3 regions of the Pseudomonas sp. YH-1 genome follow, and region 2 is predicted to be linked to each of the others. Evidence: predicted binding sites of a transcription regulator. Region 2 holds the regulator's gene; each other region holds the start of a gene.
What was found. The regulator LexA, encoded in region 2, represses DNA repair genes until DNA is damaged. The targets are predictions, from matches to a motif close to CTGTNTNNNNANACAG.

Region 1 (6,155 bases), 1.5 Mb from region 2:
GGCAGCTTCGTCCTCGACAAGGACTACGCCCGCGTCCTGCGCCGCCTGCCGGAACTGCTGGACGGTGCCGGCACCGTGCTGGCCTGCGTGAACGACCCGGCCGTCGGCGTCGACTTCCTGCTCCAGGGCATGGCCGCCGAGGCGCCGCAACTACGCTTCGTCGAGCGCCTGGAAAACCCGCCGGAATTTGCCGACATCGAGGAAGACAGCGGCCTGAAGGCGCTAGTGTTCCGCCTGGGTTGATTCGCTGAGTCGGTGCGATGCGGTAGAGCAAAGAGCGACCGTAGGATGGTGTGGAGCGAAGCGATACCCATCGATTCCGAGTACCCGCTGCATGGGTATCGCTTCGCTCCACCCATCCTACAGAGCTGATGCCGCTGCCCCTGTAGGAGCGGGCCATGCCCGCGATCGCGCCCATGGGGCGCTCCTACAGAAAACCCCGACATCTCCCGATGAAAGGCCGCCACAACCCTTGCGGCCGAGCCCCCATCACGCCATCCTTGCCACTGTATGTAAAACCAGTGCCTGGCCCACTCAAGAAAATGCCCGCGCCGCTCGACCCCAGCCTCTACTACCTGACCAACTTCCACCGCGCCCTCGACTGGATCGACGAGCGCTACGCCGACCTGCTCGACGCCGAGGAAGCCCGCTTCATCGCCGGTTTCCGCGCGCTGCCGCTGCCCTCGCGGGCACTGCTGGTGCGGCTGGTGATGCGCAAGGGGCCACATTTTCGCGCGAGCAAGCTGAACTATGCGGAGATCGGCGATATTCCCAACGCCGCCGCGCCGCTGCTGGAGCTGGGTTGGCTGGACGACGCTTGTCCGCTCGCACTAGACGAGCTGCTGCCGCTGCTGCTCAAGGACGAACTGCTAGCGCGCTTCCGCGAGGACCTGCCACGCGGGCCGCTGAAGAAGGCCGATCTCTACGAGCACCTGCACGCCTACCACGGGCAGGTGCAGCCGTTCGCAGGCTGGTATCCGCAACTCGACAGCCTCTACACCCTGATGGCGACGCCGCTGTGCGACCGCCTGCGCCTGCTGTTCTTCGGCAACCTGCAGCAGGACTGGTCGGAGTTCGTCCTCGCCGACCTCGGCATCTTCCGTTACGAAAGCGTCCCGTTCACCACCGACTCCCGCGCCTTCCGCCGTCGCGACGATCTGGAGGCCTATATCCACCTGTGGAACGGCGCCGTCCGCTTCGAAGCCGGCGAACCCATCGCCGAGTTGGTTGCGGAGCTGGGCGATTTCGCCAGTGACAACGATTACCTACAGGCGCGCCACGGCCGCCTGCTGTACCGCATGGCCTACCAACTGGAGCGCGAAGGCGAGCTGGAGAACGCGCTGGCGCTGTACCAGCGCACCGTCACCGGGGGCTCGCGGCAGCGGCAGATCCGCGTACTGGAACGCCTGCAACGCTTCGAGGAGGCCCATGCACTGGTGCAGGCAGCACGGGCCGCGCCGGAAAGCGACGGCGAGCTGCAACTGGTCGAGCGCGCGCTGACGCGGCTGGTGCGTCAGCTCGGCTTGCCGAAGGAAAAGACCGCCAGGCCCGCGCCACCGCTGCGCATCGACCTGGAGCTGCCGCGTCCGGACGTCAACGTCGAATTCGCTGTGCAGGCCGTGCTCCATGAGGAACGAGCGCCCGTGCACTACGTGGAGAACGCGCTGGTCTGCAGCCTGTTCGGCCTGCTCTGCTGGGAGGTGATCTTCGCCCCGCTGCCCGGCGCGTTCTTCCACCCCTTCCAGGCCGGCCCCAGCGACCTCAACCGCGGCGACTTCGTCAGCCGTCGCTCGGAAAGCTTCGCCGCGCGCCTGGCGCTGCTGGACAGTGACGCGTACCGGGTGGAAATCCGCGAGACCTACGCCGCCAAGCACGGCATCCTCTCGCCCTTCGTGCACTGGGAGCTGCTCGACGAAAACCTGCTGGACCAGGCCCTGCACTGCCTGCCGGCGGCACACCTGAAATTGTGGTTCGAACGCCTGCTGGCCGACCCGAAGGCCAACCGCGCCGGCATGCCCGACCTGATCCAGTTCTGGCCCGCCGAGGCGCGCTACCGGATGATCGAGGTGAAGGGCCCCGGCGACCGCCTGCAGGATAACCAGAAGCGCTGGCTGGCCTTCTGCGCCGAGCACGGCATGCCGGTAGAAGTCTGCTATGTGCGCTGGCAGGGCGAGGCGGACGAAAGCGAATGAGCTACGCCATCGCCGTGCGCGCGCTGTGCGAATTCACCGCCAAGGAAGGTGACCTCGACCTGCGATTCACCCCAGCCCCCACCGCCCAGGAAGGCATGGCCGGGCACGCCACGGTGGTCTCCCGGCGTGGCCTGGGCTACATCGCGGAATTGCCGTTGCGCGGCGAGTATCCGGGGCTGGTGGTCAGTGGCCGCGCTGATGGCTATGACCCGGATGCCAACCTGCTGGAAGAGATCAAGACCCACCGCGGTGACGTCGCGCGCATCCCGCAGAATCACCGTCTGCTGCACTGGGCGCAGGTGAAGGTGTACGGCTGGCTGCTGTGCCAGACGCTGGAAATCGACGCCATCGACCTGGCCGTCGTCTACTTCAACGTCATCACCCAGAAGGAAACCGAGTTCCGCGAGCGCTTCGCCGCCGACGACCTGCGCGCCTTCTTCGAGCTGCAATGCCAGCGCTTCGTGCAATGGGCCGAGCAGGAAAGTGCCCATCGCATCGAGCGCGACCGTGGCCTGGAGGCGCTGCGCTTTCCTTACGCCGACTTCCGCCAGGGCCAGCGCATGCTCGCCGAGTCGGTGTACCGCGCCGCCCGCGACGGCAAGACACTGATGGCCCAGGCCACCACCGGCATCGGCAAGACCCTCGGCACCCTGTTCCCGCAGCTCAAGGCATTCCCCGGGCAGCAGCTCGACCGGCTGTTCTTCCTCACCGCCAAGACTCCCGGTCGCCGCCTGGCCCTGGATGCCCTGTCGACCCTGCGCCAGCAGGACGCCGCGCAGCCCCTGCGCGTACTCGAACACGTCGCGCGCGACAAGGCCTGCGAGCATCCGGACAAATCCTGCCACGGCGACTCCTGCCCGCTGGCCAAGGGTTTCTACGACCGCTTGCCCGCCGCCCGCGAGGCCGCGCTCAAGCGCCGCTGGCTGACCCAGGAAAACCTGCGCGAGGTCGCGCTCGAACACCAGGTCTGCCCCTACTACCTGAGCCAGGAGCTGTGCCGCTGGGCCGACGTGGTGGTGGGCGACTACAACTACTACTTCGACATGACCGCCCTGCTCTACGGCCTGACGGTACTCAACGACTGGAAGGTGACGCTGCTGGTGGACGAGGCGCACAACCTCATCGAGCGCGGCCGCGGCATGTACAGCGCCGAGCTGGACCAGTCCGAGTTCAACGCCCTGCGCAAGGTCGCCCCGGCCGGACTGAAAGGCGTGCTGGAGCGCGTCGGCCGGCACTGGAACCAGATGCACCGCGACCAGGAGGTCGATTACCAGATCTACCCGACGGTGCCGGACCTGTTCATCGCCGCACTGCAGAAAGCCGTCAGCGCCATCACCGATCACCTCACCGACCAGCCCACCGGCAACGAGGCCGAGTTGCTGCGCTTCTACCTCGACGCCATGCTGTTCTGCCGGCTGGCCGAGGCCTACGGGCCGCACTCGCTGTTCGACATCACCCGCCACGACGGCAGCGGCCAGCGCACGCTGTCCACCCTGTGCCTGCGCAACGTGGTGCCGGCGCCCTTCCTCGCCGAACGCTTCGAGGTGGCCCACAGCACCACGCTGTTCTCCGCCACGCTGAACCCGGCCAATTACTATGCGGACCTGCTTGGCCTGCCGGAAGACACCACCTGGCGCGAAGTGGAATCGCCGTTCCACGCCGAGCAACTGGAAGTCCACGCGCTGAGCAACCTGTCCACCCGCTATCAGCACCGCGAGGCCAGCCTCACGCCGATCAGCACCCTGATGGCCCGGCAGTTCCGCGCTCGCCCTGGCAATTACCTGGCCTTCTTCAGCAGCTACGCCTACCTGCAACAGGCACTGGAGCGCTTCGCCGCCGAACACCCGGACATCCCGCGCTGGGTGCAGTCGCGCAGCATGAACGAACTGGAGCGCCAGGCCTTCCTCGACCGCTTCACCCCGCACTCGCAGGGCATCGGCTTCGCCGTACTCGGCGGTGCATTTGGCGAGGGCATCGACCTGCCGGGCGACCGCCTGATCGGCGCCTTCATCGCCACGCTGGGATTGCCGCAGGTGAACGAGGTCAACGAGGAGATCAAGCAGCGCATGCAGGGGATGTTCGGCGACGGCTACGACTACACCTACCTGTTCCCCGGTCTGCAGAAGGTCGTCCAGGCCGCTGGGCGGGTGATCCGCACGCCCACGGACTCGGGGGTGATCTACCTGCTCGATGATCGCTTCAACCAGCCAGCGGTACGGCGGTTGTTGCCCAGTTGGTGGAAGACCGAGCGGTTGAAGTTCGTGGCCGACCCGCCGCAGTTCAAAGCGCCGCAAGGGTATCTGCTGTTGTAACCCATTGCATTGGGTGGCCCCCGTACGTTCGTGTTCCGCCGTGATGCTGGTGCGATCTGGTCGCGGGCATGCCTGCTCCGACGGATGACGCCCCGATGCGTCCGAATGGCCGTCAGACCAACCGCCATTGACGGCACCTTTCTACCGGATAAACTGTATATCCATACAGTTATCTCCGAGCAACCCCATGTTCATCCTCCCCATATCCCTTCCCTGGCCCTCCCGCCGGGCGCATGACCGTCGCCGCTCGCCGGCCGGGAGGCCGTGATGGGCAGCGTGGTCGCACTCGATACCCTGCTCCACCAACGCCAGGTCTGGAAAGGCCAGCCCCAGGGCCTGCCGCCCAGCCAGCAGCCCACTGGCCATGCGGTGCTGGATGCCGCCCTGCCCACTGGCGGCTGGCCGGAAGCGGCGCTCAGCGAAATTCTCCTGGCCGCCGAGGGTACCGGCGAACTGCAACTGGTCTGGCCGACCCTTGCGCGACTCAGCGCGGCAGGCGAGCGCATCGTGCTGGTCGCCCCGCCCCATGTGCCCTACCCGGCCGCCTGGCAGGCCGCCGGCGTCGCGCTGGAGCAACTCGCCATCGTTCAGGCCAGCGGCCGCGATGCGCTCTGGGCCGCCGAGCAGTGCCTGCGCTCGGGTAGTTGTGGCGTCGTGCTGTGTTGGCCGCAGCAGGCCGATGACCGCGCCCTGCGCCGCCTGCAGGTGGCGGCTGAAACCGGGCAGACCCTGGCTATCGCCTACCGCTCGCAGCGCGAAGCGCTCAACCCGTCACCCGCCGCGCTGCGCCTGGCGCTGGACGCCAATCCGGCACAGCTGCGCGTACTCAAGTGCCGTGGCGGCCTGGCACCGGCGCGCCCCATCCCACTGCCCTGGCACTGAGGCCGGCATGCTCTGGGCCTGTATTCTCCTGCCACAGCTGGCGATGGACGGCGTGCTGCGCGGGCGTGCCGAACCGGACGCCGCCCTGGCGCTGCTCGCCGGGCCGACCCAGCGTCGCGTGCTGCAGGCGGTGAATCCGGCCGCGCGGGCGTTGGGCCTCAAGCCCGGCCAGTCGCTCACCGCCGCCCAGGCCCTGAGCCGCGATTTCGCCACCGCCGAGTACGACCTGCGCGACGTGCAGCGTTGGCAGGACCTGCTGGCCGCCTGGGCCTATGGCTTCAGCTCGCAAGTCAGCCAGCACTATCCACGCGCGCTGCTGCTGGAGGTGCAGTCCAGCCTGCAACTGTTCGGGCCCTGGCCGCGCTTCGAGGCACGCCTGCGCGAGGAACTGGACGGGCTGGGCTTTCGCCATCGCATCACCGCCGCGCCCAACCCAGCCGCCGCGCGCATCCTCGCCAACGGCCACGACGGCCTGGCGATCCACGACAACGAGCAGTTGCGCCAGTACCTGGGCAGGATGCCGCTGGAGCGCCTGGGCCTTGAGCGCGACGCCACCACCTCACTGGGCCGCATGGGCCTGCGCAGCCTGCAGCAACTGCTCGCCCTGCCGCGCGAGAGCCTGGCCCGGCGCTTCCCGCCACAGGTACTGCGCCAGGTCGACACCCTGCTCGGCCTGCGCCCGCTGGCCCTGGAGTACTACCGGCCGCCGGACCGCTTCGAGTCGCGCATCGAGCTGAACTTCGACGTGGAGTCCACCCAGGCCCTGCTG
Region 2 (6,155 bases):
GACCGTGTCTTGCCGCTTCGCGAGCAAGAACTAGGCGCCCCTCGCTCCTACAATAATGACTCAACTCACCAGCACGCGCCCCAGCACCTCGCGCACCTTGCCGATGCCTTCGTGCAGCGCCTGCTCGATCTCGGCCATGGTGATGATGCCGCTGGACTTGCCAGCCGCCGGGTTCACCACCAGCGACAGACAGGCGTAAGGCAGGTCCAGCTCACGGGCCAGCGCGGCTTCGGGCATGCCGGTCATGCCGATGATGTCGCAGCCGTCGCGCTCCAGCTTGGCAACTTCCGCCACGGTTTCCAGGCGCGGACCCTGGGTCGCGGCATACACGCCATGGCTGCTGTACGCATAGCCCAGCGCCTGCAGGGCGGCGATCAGCTTGAGCCGCAGCGCCTCGTCATAGGGATGGCTGAAGTCGATGTGAGTGACATGCTCGATGTCACCGGCGAAATAGGTGTGCTCGCGGCCCCAGGTGTAATCGACGATCTGGTGAGGCACACAGAGATGGCCGCTACCCATGGCGGCATGGATGCCACCCACCGCGTTCACCGCCAGAATGGCCTCGGCACCGGCCTGTTTCAGCGCCCAGAGGTTGGCGCGGTAGTTCACCTGATGCGGCGGGAAACGATGCGGATGACCGTGGCGGGCAAGGAAAAGCACCTCGCGGCCGGCGAACTCACCGCGCTGGATGGCCGCCGACGGCGCGCCATAGGGCGTATCCAGCTCGATGGCGTCCTTCAGGCTCAAACCTTCCAGCTGGGTCAGGCCAGTGCCGCCAATGATGGCGTAGACAGTCATGGCAAATCCTTAATCAATCAGTTGTGCGGCACGCAGCTCGCCGACGGCCTGTTGCCAGCGTGGCAGCTGCTTGTATTCGATACCCGGCCAGGCCTTGGCGCGCATGCGCTGCAGACGCGGCGGTGCAGTGACCTCGAGGCGCTGCAGGGCGCTCAGGGCCAGCTCGGCGGAGGCGCGGTCGTTGCACACCAGGCCCATATCGCAGCCAGCGCTCAGCGCGGCCTCGATGCGATTGGCAGCATCGCCGACGACATGGGCGCCAGCCATGGACAGGTCATCACTGAAAATCACGCCGTCGAAGCCCAGCTCACCGCGCAGGATGTCCTGCAACCAGCGGCGAGAGAAGCCGGCCGGATTCGGGTCGACCTGCGGATAGATCACGTGGGCCGGCATCAGCGCATCCAGTTCGCCGGAAAGGCGCTGGAATGGGACCAGGTCTACAGCGCGGATCTGTTCCAGTGTGCGCTCGTCCTCGGGAATCCCCACGTGGGAATCCACCTCCGCCCAGCCGTGACCGGGGAAATGCTTGCCGGTGGAAGCCATGCCTGCGGCGCGCATACCGCGGATGAATGCACCAGCCAAAGCAACAGCACGCTCCGGATTGCCTTCGAAAGCGCGACTGCCGACCACGGCGCTGCGCTGGTGATCCAGGTCCAGCACCGGGGCGAAGCTCAGGTCGAGCCCCACCGCCAGCACTTCGGTTGCCATCAGCCAGCCGCACTGCTCGGCCAGTCGTTCGGCATTGGGATTATCGGCAATGGCGCGCATCGCCGGCAGACGCAGGAAGCCCTGGCGCAGGCGCTGCACGCGACCACCCTCCTGGTCCACCGCCAGCAGCAGGTCGGGACGTACGGCGCGAATAGCTTCCATCAGCTCGCGCACCTGGCGCGGCGATTCGATGTTGCGGGCAAAGATGATCAGGCCACCGACTTCCGGGTGGCGCAGGATCTGGCGGTCCTCGGCGGTGAGCCAGGTGCCGCCGATGTCGAGCATCAGGGAGCCTTGCATGTGCATTCCTTTCAATTCAGTTGTGCTGCCTGCCAATCGGGACAGGCAGTCTCTTCGATTCGAACCCGGCAATGGAGGGGCACCCGCGGAAAGAGTTCCAGCAGGTCGTCATTGCGCAGGCGGATACAACCGTGGGACAGCGGCGTACCCATGGGTTCGCAGTCCGGTGTGCCGTGCAGATAGATGTAGCGGCGAAAGGTATCGACCTCGCCCATCCGGTTGCGCCCCGGTTCGCTGCCGCTGAGCCAGAGGATGCGCGAGAGAATCCAGTCACGGCCGGGAAAGGCCTCGTGAAGCTCAGCCGTCCAGGTCTCACCGGTCCAGCGTCGCCCCTTCAGTACTGCACCCCTGGGCAAGCCATCGCCGATGCGTGCACGGATCTGGTGCAAGCCTCGTGGCGTGCACCCGGAGCCGTTTCGCTCCCCCGCACCGTTGACGGCGCTGGATACCGGAACACGCAGGACAAGACGCCCTGCGGCAAAGCCGTAGAGCATCTGGTCAGCAAGGGAGATATGGAGAAGATCGAGATCAGCCATGGCCGGCTACTGTAGCCGATCGAACCGACGCAGCCCAGCGCGAAGCCGGGCTCGGATCAGACTTTGGCAGGCGCCTGGGAGGCGCTCGATTTGGTACGCGGCTTGAGTTGCGCGCCCGCCAGCGATGGATCGCTGACACCACTGTCGGCACGCATGCCGGCGGCGAGGAACGGCACCATCAGGCGCATCACCTGCTCGATGGAAGTGTTCACGCCAAAATCGTTCTCGGCCATGGCACGCAGCGCTTTGATGCCGGACATGCTGAACACCGCGGTACCCAGCATGAAGTGCACGCGCCAGAACAACTCCAGCGGCGGCAGTCGCGGCGCGGACTCGTGCACCAGCAGCATGTAGCGGCGGAACACCTTGCCGTAGACCTCTTCGAGGTACTTGCGCAGGTGCCCCTGGCTCTGGCTGAACGCCAGGCCCAGCAGCCGCATGAAGATCGACAGATCATTGCCGCTACGCGGCTTCACCGCCATGGCCTGAACCACGAGCAGCTCGAGCAGCTCTTCCAGGGTCGCGCGCGGCGCATCAGGTTTGGCCTGGCGGCGATCCAGCTCCTTTTCGAGGCTGGCGCAGAACGGGCCGAGGAAGCGCGAGAAGACCGCCTGTATCAGCGCCTTCTTCGAGCCGAAGTGATAGTTCACCGCCGCGAGATTCACCCCCGCCTTGCTGGTGATCAGACGCAAGGAGGTTTCGGCGAAGCCTTTCTCCGCGAACAGCTGTTCCGCAGCATCCAGGATGCGTTCGACGGTTTCCGACTGGGCCATGGCTACTCCGCCTGACAAACACTTGTTTGAAACATACGTTTCAGCGTCTTGTATTGTCAAGCAAAGTGCGATGGATTGTTACCAATATCATGGCAATGCGACGAGACACCTTATGTACAGCAAGACGCTTGCCAAGCCCCAAAGGTTACATGCACGAACGTACCACCGACAGCCATCCCCAATAAAAGCATTGCCAGCCCGCCATCACTGTATATAATTCCAGTCACTGTATAAAAAGCCAGAGTATGGACATGCTGAAGCTCACGCCGCGCCAAGCCGAGATCCTCGCCTTCATCAAACGCTGCCTGGAAGCCAACGGCTACCCGCCCACCCGCGCGGAAATCGCCCAGGAACTCGGCTTCAAGTCACCTAACGCCGCCGAGGAACATTTGAAGGCCCTCGCCCGCAAAGGCGCCATCGAAATGACCCCGGGCGCCTCCCGCGGCATTCGCATCCCCGGCTTCGAGCCCAAGGCCGCCGCCAATGACGACGAACTGCCGATCATTGGCCGCGTCGCCGCCGGCGCGCCGATCCTCGCCGAGCAGAACGTCGACGACACCTGCCGGATCAACCCGACCTTCTTCAACCCACCGGCCAACTACCTGCTGCGTGTACGCGGCCAGAGCATGAAGGATGTCGGCATCATGGACGGCGACCTGCTTGCCGTGCACGTCACCCGCGAGGCGCGCAACGGCCAGATCGTGGTCGCGCGCCTGGGTGAAGAGGTAACGGTGAAGCGCTTCAAGCGCGAAGGCAGCAAGGTCTGGCTGCTCGCCGAGAACCCGGAGTTCGCCCCCATCGAGGTCGATCTCAAGGAACAGGAACTGGTCATCGAAGGCTTGAGCGTCGGCGTGATCCGTCGCTGAACAGGAGATACCCATGCAGTACCCGCAGCCGCAGAACCTGCCGCAACTCCCGCTGTTCCAGGAAGTATTCTGGGCAAGCGGTACTGCTCCCCTGCTCCCGGAGCTGATGGAAGAAGAGCCCATCGCCGAAGAAAGCGCCTTCAGTGAGATAGCCCTGCGTGGCCTCCCCAGCCAGTGCCTGATGCTGCTGGCGCCAATGCTCCGCGAGCTGAGCGAGGAAAGCGACTCGCGCTGGCTGACCCTGATCGCACCGCCGTCCAGCCTGACGCCGGACTGGCTGCGCAAGGCCGGTCTGAACCGCCAGGGCATCCTGCTGCTGCCGGCCCGCGATCAGGCCGCCGCCCAGGCCCTGGCCTGCGAGGCACTGCGCCTGGGCAACAGCCATACCGTGGTGAGCTGGCTGAACCTCAGCGCGAAAGCGCGCGCGCAACTCTCCCGCGCTGCCGTTGCCGGCCAGGCGCAGAGCCTGAATATTCGTCTGGGTTGATCGGATCGAGAAACTTCGCCGCGAACGCGGCGAAGCGACAGAACTCAGTGCAGGACGCGCGGACCTTCGTCGTCCATGCTCATGTCGCTGCCTTCGGCGAGGCGACCGGCCATCTGTACACCGACATTGAACATCGCCTTGGCGATCTCGATGTGCTGACCCTGCAGGAAACCCTTGGCATCGGCGGAGAACTCCAGGGTCACCAGCGCCTCCTCCTCGTCCGCACGACGCAATACGATACGCCCGTCAGGCAGCTCGACAATTTCCAGAAATGAGGTTGGCATAGCGACGTTCTCCACAGCAGAACGCGTAGTGTAACAGCCACACCCGCTACACCCTAGCCAAAGCTTGCGCGGACCGACCGGAAGGCCGGCACGCAGTGAAGCAGGGATCAGAGCTCAGTGAGCGAGGCGCGGAAGCGCAGCACCAGCTCCTTCAGGGCTTTACGCCAGGCCTCCAGCTCATCATTGCCCAGCTCGACCGGCGCCTCGTCGTCGACATTCACCGCCTGGATCAGCGGCTGGGTCGGATCGACCTTGGCTTTCTTCGGCTCGGTCGGCGGCTGGAACAGCGCGGCGTAGGCGGCCAGCAGGCGACCCAGCCAGGCTTCCGGCGATTGCGCCAGTTCAACCATCTCCGCCAGCTCCGGACTTGGAGCGGCAGCCAGCACCTCGGCGTTCAGCAGCATATCGACGCGCGGAGCACCAGCCTGGGGCAGGCGGTAGTAGCCGGCGATCTCATGGGCGACGCCCAGCACCGCCCCATAGAGATGGAACAGCGCCGCTTCGCGCTCGGCCTGGATGCGCGCCTGGGCATTCATCGCGCGCGCGGACTCGGCGTTGCGCCAGGCTTCCAGGGCAAGGCCGGCGAAGAACAGCTTCTGGTTGGTACGGGTATAGAGTTCGTTCGCCATGACCGGGCCCTCTGCAGTCGACTTCGGCAGTATAAGCACGCCCCGCCTCAGCGGGGCGCGCCTTCCATCAGCGCTTGTCTTCGACCTTCCACTTGCCGCCGTCGAAGAACGCGCGCCAGCCGGTGGGCTTGCCGTCGACCTCGGACTGCACGTACTGCTCCTTGGTCTTGCGGCTGAAGCGGATGACTGCCGGACGACCATCCGGGTCTTTCGCCGGAGCGGAAAGCAGGAAGTGGTACTTCGGATCCAGCTCTTCCTTGTGCGGCAGCAGTTCGGCCACCAGCGGAGCACGGGTCTCGCGGTTCTTCGGGAACTGGCTGGCGGCGAGGAACAGGCCGGAAGCACCGTCACGCAGCACGTAGATGTCGTCGACCTTCTCGCACTTGAGTTCCGGCATGCGGATGGCGTCCATCTTCGGCGGCGCAGGCTCACCATTCTTCAGCAGCTTGCGGGTGTTCTTGCAGGTCGGGTTGGTGCAGCCGAAGAACTTGCCGAAGCGACCGGTCTTGAGCTGCATCTCGCTGCCGCACTTGTCGCATTCCAGGCTGGGGCCTTCGTAGCCCTTGATGCGGTACTGACCCTCTTCGATCTCGTAGCCGGCGCAATCCGGGTTGTTGCCACAGATGTGCAGCTTGCGCTTTTCGTCGACCAGGTACGCATCCATCGCGGTGCTGCAGATCGGGCAGCGGTGCTTGCCACGCAGCACGCGGGATTCGGATTCGCCTTCGTCATCGGCTGCGATCTCGTCGCCCGGAATCAGGTTCACGGTCGCCT
Region 3 (6,155 bases), 1.4 Mb from region 2:
ATGCCTTGCCGGAGAATCAGGTGCTGCTGCGCCTGAGTGTCCCTCCAGGGACGCGGATGCGCGAGGCTGTGCTTCTGTCCGGTATTGCCGCGCAATTTCCCGGTCTGGATGTGCAGAGCTGCCCGCTGGGTATTTTCGGCAAGGCGGTAGCCAGGCCCGAGGAGCGTGTGCTGGAGGAGGGCGAGCGGGTGGAGATCTATCGGCCTTTGATCGCCGATCCCAAGGAAGTGCGGAAACAGCGGGCCGCGCGAGCCAAGGCGGCGCGCGGCTGATTGCTGTGCGATGCATGATTCTCATGGGATGAAAGCGCAGGCAACAAAAAGCCCGGCATTGGCCGGGCTTTTTCGTTGGAGCGGATCCCTTACTGCGGATCCTTGTCCAGCGGTTCCGGGGTCGGGACCGGCACGGTTTCCACCTGGTCGACTTCCTTCTGGATCTGTTCTTCCACGGAGCCGGGCTTGGCCGGTTCTTCCTTGGGCTGTTCGGGCTGCTGTTGCGGCGCCTCCGGGGCCAGCGGCGGGGTGACGCCGTCCTTGCCGAGGATCGACTCGTCGCGGCTCACACCGGGCATGAAGTCGCCGTTGAGGCCGATCAACTGGTCGTTTTCACCGAAGAACAGGCTCATGCGCTCCTGCTGGCGCTGACCGCCGCCCGGCTGGATGCTGTAGAGATAGTCCCAGCGGTTGGGGTGGAAGGTGTCCACGATCAGGGGGTTGCCCATGATAAACCGCACTTGGCGCCGGGTCATTCCGGGCTTCAACTGGTCTATCATATCCTGCGTTACAACGTTGCCCTGCTGGATGTCGATCTTGTAGACCCCCGGGAACGAGCAACCGGCGAGTGCGGCGAGTCCCAGCCCGAAAGCGAGACTGGTCAGCATGAGCTTGGCGTTTTGCATCAAGGGGTGACTTCCACTATCTTGGCTGAGCGACGAAATCCCGATCATACCTGTATTGAGAGATGCTGCGAAGCATTCCGCGCCGAGAAAGCACACATGGTTGAAAATAGCGAACTGCGCAAAGCCGGACTGAAGGTCACACTGCCGCGCGTCAAGATCCTCCAGATGCTCGATTCCGCCGAGCAGCGCCACATGAGCGCAGAGGATGTTTACAAAGCGCTGATGGAGGCGGGTGAGGACGTTGGTCTGGCCACCGTCTACCGCGTCCTGACCCAGTTCGAAGCCGCCGGCCTGGTGGTGCGCCACAACTTCGACGGCGGCCATGCCGTCTTCGAACTGGCCGACAGCGGTCACCATGACCACATGGTCTGCGTCGATACCGGCGAAGTCATCGAGTTCATGGACTCGGAAATCGAGAAACGCCAGAAGGAGATCGTCAAGGAGCGCGGCTTCGAGCTCGTCGATCACAACCTGGTGCTGTACGTGCGCAAGAAGAAATAAGCGCACGCATCAGCAGAAACGGCGACCCTCGGGTCGCCGTTTTCATTTGCGCGGGTTTCAAACGCTGGCAGGGTCAGCCCTGTACGGCCGAGTCCACCATCTTGCGGGCGTGGGCCAGGGATTCCTTGGTCAGATCGACGCCGCCGAGCATGCGGGCGATTTCTTCGATGCGTTCGGCCTTCTTCAGGTTGGCCACGGCGGTACGGGTTTCGCTGGTGTCGCGGTCCTTGTGCACGAACAGATGCTGGTGCCCCTGCGCCGCGACCTGCGGCAGGTGGGTGACGGTCAGTACCTGGCCGCGATCACCGAGGCGGCGCAGCAGTTGGCCGACCACTTCGGCGGTGGGGCCGCCAATGCCGACATCCACTTCGTCGAAGACCAGGGTGGGAATGCGTGAGGTCTGCGCGGTGATCACCTGGATCGCCAGACTGATGCGCGACAATTCGCCGCCCGAGGCGACCTTGGCCAGGCCCTTCATCGGTTGACCGGGGTTGGCGCTGACGAGGAATTCCAGCTGCTCCAGGCCGCTGACCTGAGGTTCGTCCGAGCTGGACTGGCGCAGTTCGATGGCGAAACGCCCGCCGGGCATGCCGAGCCGCTGCATCTCCACTTCCACGGCTTTGGCCAGCTTCGGCGCGGCATCCTGGCGAATGCGGCTGAGCTCGTCGGCCTTCTCCTGATAGTGGCGAGCGTAGGCGGACAGTTCGTCGCCCAGGCGCTCCACGGCTTCGTCGTCGGCGTTCAGCGCTTCCAGTTCGTCCAGTAGGCGTTGCTGCAAATCCTGCAGTTCGTGCGGCTGCACGCGGTGTTTGCGGGCGAGGCTGTAGATGGCGTCCATGCGCTCTTCCAGTTGCTGAAGGCGCATGGGGTCGGCGTCGAAGTGGTCGACGAAGCGGTTCAGCTCGCCGATGGCTTCTTCCACCTGGATCTGCGCACTGGACAGCAGGTTCACCGCCTCGCCCAGCGCAGTTGGCTGGGTCTGGAAGGCTGTGAGGCGGTTGAGGCTGGAGGTCAGTGCCGACAGCACGTTGCCGGCATCGCTTTCACTGCAGAGATCGACGACCTGGCGGCAAGCGGCGATCAGGCTGCCGGCGTTGCTCTGGGTCTTGTGTTCGGCTTCCAGCGACTCCAATTCGTTGTCGCCCAGGCCGAGGTTTTCCAGCTCCTCGAGCTGGTAGCTGAGCAGCTGGTGGCGGGCGCGCTGTTCGTCTCCATTGCGCGACAGACGGTCCAGTTCCTGGCGGGTCTGCTTCCAGCGCTGCGCGGCGAGGTGTATCTGGCGCGCCAGGTCCTGGCTGCCGGCGAATTCGTCGAGCAGGCGGCGGTGGGTGTCGGACTTGAGCAGCGACTGGTGTTCGTGCTGGCTGTGGATATCGATCAGCAGCTCGCCCAGGTGCTTGAGATCGCCCAGCGGGCAGGGCGTGCCGTTGATGTAGGCGCGGGAGCGGCCTTCGGCGGTGATCACCCGGCGCAGGATACACGGACCGTCCTGCTCCAGGTCGCGCTCGGCGAGCCAGTCGCGGGCTTCAGCAATCGCACTGACATCGAAGCTGGCGAGAATGTCTGCCTTGTCGGACCCGGGGCGTACGACGCCGCTGTCGGCTCGGTCGCCGAGGGCGAGACCGAGGGCGTCGAGCATGATCGACTTGCCGGCGCCGGTTTCGCCGGTGATCACGGTCATGCCGGCGGCGAGCTCGAGATCGAGGTGCTCGACGATGGCGTAGTTGTGCACGGACAGATGAACCAGCATGGGCGGCGGCTCCGTAGATAAGTCTGGTTATTTATACAGTATTTTTTGCCGCTGGCAATTCTCCCTCGTCGCCTGTGAGGGGTGTGTCCTTGAAGTCATGCCCTTGAAGTCGGAGAAAGGCGCCCCATATACACGGCAGAGCCGCGGACCATTGGGTTCGCCTTGTTTTCAAAGGCTTATTTTCTTTTTAGGAGAGTGGCATGTCTGACGAACAACAGACTCAGGATTCCCAGTTCAACGAGCAGCCGGACACCGGCGCTACCGGGGATCTGAACGCCCGCGTGCTGGAACTGGAAGAGCAGGTAGCCGCGGCGAAGGACCAGAGCCTGCGCGCCGTTGCCGAGTTGCAGAACGTCCGCCGCCGTGCCGAGCAGGACGTGGAGAAGGCGCACAAGTTCGCCCTGGAGAAATTCGCCGGCGACTTGCTGCCGATCGTCGATACCCTCGAGCGCGCGCTGGAGATGTCGAACCCGGAAGATGAAGTGATCAAGCCGATGCGCGAAGGCATCGAGCTGACGCTGAAGATGTTCCACGACACCTTGAAGCGCTACAACCTCGAGCCGGTCGACCCGCACGGCGAGCCATTCAACCCCGAACACCACCAGGCCATGGCCATGGAAGAGAGCATCCGCCTCGAGCCGGGCAGCGTGGTCAAGGTGTTCCAGAAGGGTTATCTGCTCAACGGTCGTCTGCTGCGTCCGGCCATGGTCGTGGTCAGCAAGGCACCGGAACAAACCCCGCCTTCGATCGACGAGAAGGCTTGAAATCCACCACCCGGTCCCCATCTGGGTAATCAACCGAGCCAAAGACCCGCAACAGGGTCAGCGCGGAATCTAATTTCTGGAGAGTGAACTATGGGCAAAATCATTGGTATCGACCTGGGGACCACCAACTCCTGTGTGTCCATCCTGGAGAACGGTAACGTCAAGGTCATCGAGAACGCCGAAGGCGCTCGTACCACCCCGTCGATCATCGGCTACGCCAACGACGGTGAAATCCTGGTAGGTCAGCCGGCGAAGCGCCAGGCTGTGACCAACCCGACCAACACCCTGTACGCAGTGAAGCGCCTGATCGGCCGTCGCTTCGAAGAAGACGTCGTGCAGAAAGACATCAAGATGGTGCCGTACAAGATCGTCAAGGCTGACAACGGTGACGCCTGGGTCGAAGCCAAGGGCCAGAAGATGGCTCCGCCGCAGGTCTCTGCCGAAGTCCTGAAGAAGATGAAGAAGACTGCCGAGGACTACCTGGGCGAGCCGGTCACTGAAGCGGTCATCACCGTTCCGGCCTACTTCAACGACAGCCAGCGTCAGGCCACCAAGGACGCCGGCCGCATCGCCGGTCTGGACGTCAAGCGCATCATCAACGAACCGACCGCGGCCGCGCTGGCCTATGGCCTGGACAAGGCGAAGGGTGATCACACCATCATCGTCTACGACCTGGGTGGCGGTACCTTCGACGTGTCCGTGATCGAGATCGCGGAAGTCGACGGCGAGCACCAGTTCGAAGTACTGGCCACCAACGGCGACACCTTCCTCGGTGGTGAAGACTTCGACCTGCGCCTGATCGACTACCTCGTCGAGGAATTCAAGAAAGAATCCGGCATGGACCTGAAGGGCGACCCTCTGGCCATGCAGCGTCTGAAGGAAGCGGCCGAGAAGGCCAAGATCGAGCTGTCCTCGACCCAGCAGACCGACGTCAACCTGCCGTACGTCACTGCTGACGCCAGCGGCCCGAAACACCTGAACGTCAAGGTTTCCCGCGCCAAGCTGGAATCCCTGGTGGAAGACCTGGTCACCCGCACCATCGAGCCGTGCCGCGTTGCGCTGAAAGACGCAGGCCTGGACGTGTCGAAGATCGACGAAGTGATCCTGGTCGGCGGCCAGACCCGCATGCCGCTGGTACAGAAGACCGTTGCCGAGTTCTTTGGCAAGGAAGCGCGCAAGGACGTCAACCCGGACGAAGCTGTTGCCATGGGTGCTGCCATCCAGGGCGCCGTACTGGCCGGCGATGTGAAGGACGTGCTGCTGCTCGACGTCACCCCGCTGACCCTGGGTATCGAAACCCTTGGTGGCGTGATGACCGCGCTGATCGACAAGAACACCACCATTCCGACCAAGAAGTCGCAGGTGTTCTCCACTGCCGATGACAACCAGGGCGCCGTGACCATCCATGTTCTGCAGGGCGAGCGCAAGCAGGCCGGCCAGAACAAGTCGCTGGGCAAGTTCGACCTGGCCGACATCCCGCCGGCTCCGCGTGGTGTGCCGCAGATCGAAGTGACCTTCGACATCGACGCCAACGGCATCCTGCACGTCGGCGCGAAAGACAAGGCCACCGGCAAGCAGCAGTCCATCGTGATCAAGGCTTCCTCGGGTCTGTCCGAAGACGAGATCCAGCAGATGGTCCGCGACGCCGAGGCGAATGCCGAGGAAGACCGCAAGTTCGAGGAACTGGCCGCTGCCCGCAACCAGGGTGATGCGCTGGTCCACGCGACTCGCAAGATGGTCACCGAGGCTGGCGACAAGGCTACTGCCGAAGAGAAAACCGCCATCGAGAAAGCTCTCGGCGAGCTGGAAGTTGCCGTGAAGGGCGACGACAAGGCCGAGATCGAAGCGAAGATGAATGCGCTGTCCCAGGCATCCACTCCGCTGGCGCAGAAGATGTATGCCGAACAGCCGCAGCCGGGTGCTGCCGCTCAGGGCGAGGCCGCTGACGACAAGGCTGGCGACGATGTCGTCGACGCCGAGTTCGAAGAGGTCAAGGAGAACAAGTAAGCCGCGTGCTTGCTTCCGCTCCGGCGCACCGACCAGCGTGTCGGTGCGCATGAAACGTCACGCGGGGGCTTGCTCCCGCGTTGGCGTGTCTGGGGGAACGGTTTTTAGAGTGCAGGAAAGTTATGGCCAAACGTGATTTTTACGAGGTGCTGGGTGTCGAGCGCGGCGCCAGCGAAGCGGACCTGAAGAAGGCCTATCGCCGGCTCGCCATGAAGTTCCACCCGGACCGCAATCC

Region 1: the regulator LexA is predicted to act here: its motif matches at 4,658-4,673, upstream of imuA (translesion DNA synthesis-associated protein ImuA).
Region 3: the regulator LexA is predicted to act here: its motif matches at 3,173-3,188, upstream of recN (DNA repair protein RecN).

The regions. Positions count from the first base shown of each region.
Region 1 is NZ_CP178184.1:3,884,449-3,890,603, reverse strand. Features, by position in the region: gene ACKI1H_RS18000 (class I SAM-dependent methyltransferase) at 1-243, shown strand, start outside; gene ACKI1H_RS17995 (VRR-NUC domain-containing protein) at 543-2,192, shown strand; gene ACKI1H_RS17990 (ATP-dependent DNA helicase) at 2,189-4,504, shown strand; gene imuA (translesion DNA synthesis-associated protein ImuA) at 4,772-5,386, shown strand; gene ACKI1H_RS17980 (Y-family DNA polymerase) at 5,394-6,155, shown strand, end outside.
Region 2 is NZ_CP178184.1:5,430,481-5,436,635, forward strand. Features, by position in the region: gene ACKI1H_RS24775 (S-methyl-5'-thioinosine phosphorylase) at 61-798, opposite strand; gene nagZ (beta-N-acetylhexosaminidase) at 808-1,806, opposite strand; gene ACKI1H_RS24785 (L,D-transpeptidase family protein) at 1,818-2,342, opposite strand; gene ACKI1H_RS24790 (TetR/AcrR family transcriptional regulator) at 2,399-3,115, opposite strand; gene lexA (transcriptional repressor LexA) at 3,367-3,981, shown strand; gene sulA (SOS-induced cell division inhibitor SulA) at 3,995-4,468, shown strand; gene ACKI1H_RS24805 (hypothetical protein) at 4,513-4,752, opposite strand; gene ACKI1H_RS24810 (DUF6586 family protein) at 4,860-5,381, opposite strand; gene topA (type I DNA topoisomerase) at 5,449-6,155, opposite strand, start outside.
Region 3 is NZ_CP178184.1:71,071-77,225, reverse strand. Features, by position in the region: gene ACKI1H_RS00360 (RnfH family protein) at 1-272, shown strand, start outside; gene ACKI1H_RS00355 (outer membrane protein assembly factor BamE) at 362-898, opposite strand; gene fur (ferric iron uptake transcriptional regulator) at 995-1,399, shown strand; gene recN (DNA repair protein RecN) at 1,473-3,149, opposite strand; gene grpE (nucleotide exchange factor GrpE) at 3,350-3,913, shown strand; gene dnaK (molecular chaperone DnaK) at 4,004-5,920, shown strand; gene dnaJ (molecular chaperone DnaJ) at 6,043-6,155, shown strand, end outside.